One region of the Paenibacillus sp. B-A-8 genome, then DNA from elsewhere that is predicted to be linked to it. Evidence: riboswitches for the same ligand, from Rfam matches in the RefSeq annotation. Region 1 holds a riboswitch; the other holds the start of a gene.
The links. Region 1 has a riboswitch for cyclic di-AMP ahead of ACN6MV_RS16050 (C40 family peptidase). Riboswitches for the same ligand answer to the same signal wherever they lie in the genome.

Region 1 (2,404 bases):
AACGTTTACGGCCGATAAGCCCAAGCTCCAAAAGAGCCAGAGGCAGCAGGAAGAATACGCCACTGAGGTAAAATCCAACCGCGACTACGTCTACCCAGGAATGCCACTCTCCATTTACGGTCAGAGGGACAAAAGCTGTCGGGAAGAGATACAAGAAAACTCCTGTAAAGTAGAGACCGGCCAAAATACTGCAGATTCGGTTAAACGCCTTTAATCCACCCTGGACGTTTTTGTTGAAAAGGATAAAGAACTCGGTTACTGTAATAGTCTCAGCAAAAATGACGGGGATTGCCATAAAGATGATCAGATTCCACGGCTGGCTGTCCATAAGAAGGGACATGTAATGAGTCATGTTCATTGATTAATTCCCTCCATTTATATAATTACTGCAAGAGTTATCATATGTGGAAAGTTTGTAGAAGAGATTGGAGAAGGAGTATCAATAGATGGAAAATAGAGTTGAAGATATAGAGTATAGAATTCGTTTAGAAGATAGGTATACTACGTGGATTGAAAGTGAAGGGGAAGTATGGAATACCTAGGAGTGGATTCAGAATTACTCATGCGGTGGCTGATGGTATGGGGAGCCTGGGCAGTCCTCATAAGTTTATTGATAAATGTGGTCATAAGTGTTGTAGGAATCATTCCATCAGTGGCACTAACGACTGTGAATATGTTAGTCTTTGGTGTGGTTCCCGGGTTTCTTCTCTCTTGGATCGGAGAAGTTTTAGGGGCAGCCGTCTCTTATCTTCTTTATCGCAAAGGTACCTTAACTTATAAGGAGAAATATCGTCCGAATAAAACCATCAAATGGCAGTCCCAGATTCAATCATTAAGTCCGAAGCGTCAGTTTTTTAGCATAATAATTGTCCGATCAGCGCCGTTAATTCCTTCATCATTAGTCACTCTAATCTGCGTTATTTCCAAAGTAGGCTTTTCAAGTTTTATAGTTGCTTCTGCGATAGGTAAAATACCATCGTTGCTACTTGAGACACTCATTGGCTATGGATATGTTAATCTAATGGACACTAAATTCAAGTTAATGATTACAATTTTGTTTCTTTTATTGAGCACCATTATTTTTTATCTTGATAGAAAGAAAAAGGGATAATGCATGGACAATAGAAAAATAGTTACTTATATAAATAGGGTTTTTGCGTAATTAAAGCTCGAAAATCTGCATTATACACTAAAAAAGTGTAGAAACTATGTAGTTTAAAAATAAAAGTATAAAATTTGTGAAAGCATTGACAGGCGATTTCTTGATATATTAAAGTGTAATTAGTTACAAAATATTAACCAACTGCCGAATTTCGTATTGAAAACGGGGGAACCATTCCGGGTGAATTATTCTTGTGAGCAAGAGAATATAGGGAACCTTTAACCGAACCCTCAGCTAACTCCGTAGGCATTGAAGGGAGAACAAGGTTCTGAAGAAAGTCATTTTATCTTTACTAGGAGCTGCAGTTATTTTCACAACAGCTGTACCAAGTACTTTTGCAAGTGAGGTAAAACTGGAGAGTGAAGTGAATCAGGTACTCGGGACACCTTATTTATGGGGTGGAACCACTAAGGCAGGATTCGATTGTTCCGGATTCATCCTGTATGTACTAAAAAAGTTTAATGTGGATGATCTTCCACGCACTTCCCAGTCACAAGCTAAAGTAGGGACACCCGTTGCAAAAGAGAACTTACGATCAGGAGATTTGGTGTTTTTTAATACCTTTGGTAATGGTATCTCCCATGCCGGAATTTACTTAGGCGACGATCAATTCGCCCACTCCTCAAGCAGCAAGGGAGTAAGCATAAGCAAGTTGTCCGAAAGATACTACAAAGATCGTTATGTTACGGCTCGGCGTGTAGTAGATAAAGAGAGTTATCTTAGTATGGTTAATTAAGTAATAGGTGAGGGGGTATCCAGCAGCCATATATGGCTGCAGGATACCCCTAGTTTTTTAGAAGATCCCAGAACGGTCTGTTTTCTCATTTCCCTAATCCCACAGATTCCTCCTCAACATACAAAGGAGTCCCCTATATATCATGGGGACTCCTTTGTATGTTGGTCACTAATATCTTTTCAAATGGATATAATCATATGTTTGCTCTAGGGTATGTATGTGATGTTCTTATAACCTAATATCAATAGTTTGCCCACGATATTCGTCCAGTATATTTGCCTTTGGGTTTTGAATGGGTTCTTTAGCATGCTCGTGATTGGTGATTTTTTTGTCTCCTGTTCCCGTATGCATTCCATCCATTCCACAGTTCTTTGGCATATTAGCTGAACCTGATAATCCACTTAACCCATTCATATAATATTCCTCCTAGTAGTATAATTCAACTCTTTAATACCCTCTCATGGTAACACTTAAATGTACATTTTATATGTGGTAGGTGAGTAGAA
Region 2 (2,404 bases), 2.2 Mb from region 1:
CGTGGCAAAGGCCGAGGTTGTCTCAAATAAGATCGCTAAGAAATTACTATCCTCTGTTGTGGAAAGTACCATCGACACAGAGAGGATCAATAGTAAAGCTAGTAATGTTAACGTCAACGCTTTATAGATACGCTCCTGCGCCAATCGATAACGGAACAGTACAACATCTTCACGCCCGCGCAGCATCGCGATTACCGCACCTATCATAATGGTAAAGGTAGTAGTCTTAATCCCGCCACCCGTTGAACCCGGTGATGCACCAATAAACATAAGAATAACCATAAAGAACTGAGAGGCTTGCCGGAGTCCGGCAATATCCACCGTATTGGCACCAGCGGTTCGGGGCGATACAGACTGGAAGAATGCCGATAATATTTTGCCGCCGAAATTAAGATTACCCAGTGTGCGCTGATTCGTAAATTCAAATATAAAAATAACCAAAGCACCAATAACAATAAGCCCAGCCGTGGTAGAGAGTACAACTTTGCTATGCAAAGACAATTTACGTTTTACACGAAACTCCACCAGATCAGACATGACAATAAAACCAATACCGCCGGAGACAATCAGAAACATCACCACGATATTCACTAGCGGGTCATATACATAGTCGGTTAAACTCCGAAAATCCCCAAAAATATCAAATCCAGCATTATTAAACATCGACACTGCATGAAATATCCCAAAATAAATGGCCTTTCCCAGCGGCATATCAAACGCCCAACGTATGGACAGCAGCACCGCTGCACAGCCCTCAATGACTAATGAATAAATAAGTACTCTCCGGATCAGCCGAACAATCCCCTCCATAGAACCTTGGTTCATGGCTTCCTGTAGGATTAACCTGTCCCGCAAAGAGATTTTGCGTTTCATCATCATGGCAAATAAGGTGGCCATTGTCATAAAACCTAAGCCGCCAACCTGGATAAGCAACATAATCACGGTTTTTCCAAAAAAGGTGAATGTCGTCCCGGTGTCCAGCACCACAAGTCCAGTCACACAGGTTGCCGATGTCGAAGTAAACAATGCATCAATAAAACTCACAGCATTCCCGCTCGTACTCGAAATGGGAAGCATAAGCAGCAAAGCTCCTATCAGAATAATCGATGCAAAACCGAGCACCATAATCTGAGGCGGAGAGAGCTTCAGAAACTTTGATTCAGAAACTCTGCGAAACTGTGAAGCCACTATGCTCACCCTCTTATCTTAATTTAAAGAATTCCAACAAAAAAAGCACTGGAAAACCAATGCTACCCTTGGTTCCTGCAGTAAATTAGCCTACGAGGTTAGCTGACGGATTCGGACTGTGCAGGCTGCCCTATTCGTTCCTAGAACGAAATTCACCCCTGATGAATAAAGTCACCTTTTACGGCGTATACTCATCTTTTCATTACTTCTTATGGTTCCCCCGTTTTCACCTGAAATTCGGCTATATACAATTGCATACAAATTATATCTGTTATTTCGATAAATCACAAAGACACAATTAATGGTGATTCATATGAAAAATGCGGTTTGGAGAGGATGTACCAGAAGGAGTGCCTTTTCTCATCACTTTTCCGTGTTTTCCCTGCAATTGCATCGTTTTTCATGAAAAATGAAGAAATGATCACTTTAAATTCATGGTATATATTCAGTTTCCTATTCTATAATATCTCTATTACCCATAAAAAAAATATACGATGATTTTTGTAACTATCATGGCACTAATACTATAATGGAACATAACATTGTCAGTTTACAAGGAGGCGTTACATGAATCCCGTTGGCCAGCCCTTACAGCAACGTGCCCTCTCCAAGAGGCTCATCATCTCGGGCATTATCGGTCTTATTCTATTTATTATGTTTCAGATTGCCCCCTCGGTGCTAAATAGCCCTGCCGGGGAAGATACTACCGTCATCAGTAAGGCGGAAGCCCGCGACAAAGCGATATCATTTGCGGAACAAAAGTTAAACTATACCAAAGCACCAAACGATCAGTGGAATGTACTTTATGAAACGGATTCTTCCTTTTATGGTTATATGTCCCGCGAGAAGCTTTTGGAGGACTATACAAAAAAGAAATTGGATCAACGATATCCTTTTGACATCTTTCGTGTAACACTTAGTCCTTCAGCGGAACAAGAGCCACTGATCTCCGTTGACCTCAATATGTATACTGGTGCAGTTGTCGCTTTCACACAAGGTGCAGAAGGATCATCTGCAGAATCGGCAAGCAATGTAACCACTGGTGCAAAAGAAGAGGACAAGGGTGCTGACTTGTCTTTGGCACAAAAAGAAAATCTTGCCCGCCCCTGGCTTCAGGAATGGGATGTGAATCCCGCCAAGCTGCAAATTGAATCGAATGCAGGATACTATGGGCTCGTGTATACTGACCGTTCCGTTCAGATCGGCGAATCCTTGC

Region 2: linked by a shared signal. The riboswitch ahead of ACN6MV_RS26015 (TrkH family potassium uptake protein) and the one ahead of ACN6MV_RS16050 (C40 family peptidase) in region 1 are both predicted to bind cyclic di-AMP.

Annotation. Positions count from the first base shown of each region.
Region 1 covers NZ_CP183882.1:3,623,793-3,626,196, forward strand. The annotation lists gene ACN6MV_RS16040 (DUF6803 family protein) at 1-358, opposite strand, end outside; gene ACN6MV_RS16045 (TVP38/TMEM64 family protein) at 530-1,111, shown strand; cyclic di-AMP (ydaO/yuaA leader) riboswitch at 1,295-1,426, shown strand; gene ACN6MV_RS16050 (C40 family peptidase) at 1,431-1,898, shown strand; gene ACN6MV_RS16055 (hypothetical protein) at 2,127-2,312, opposite strand.
Region 2 covers NZ_CP183882.1:5,789,877-5,792,280, forward strand. The annotation lists gene ACN6MV_RS26015 (TrkH family potassium uptake protein) at 1-1,125, opposite strand, end outside; cyclic di-AMP (ydaO/yuaA leader) riboswitch at 1,262-1,441, opposite strand; gene ACN6MV_RS26020 (CPBP family intramembrane glutamic endopeptidase) at 1,756-2,404, shown strand, end outside.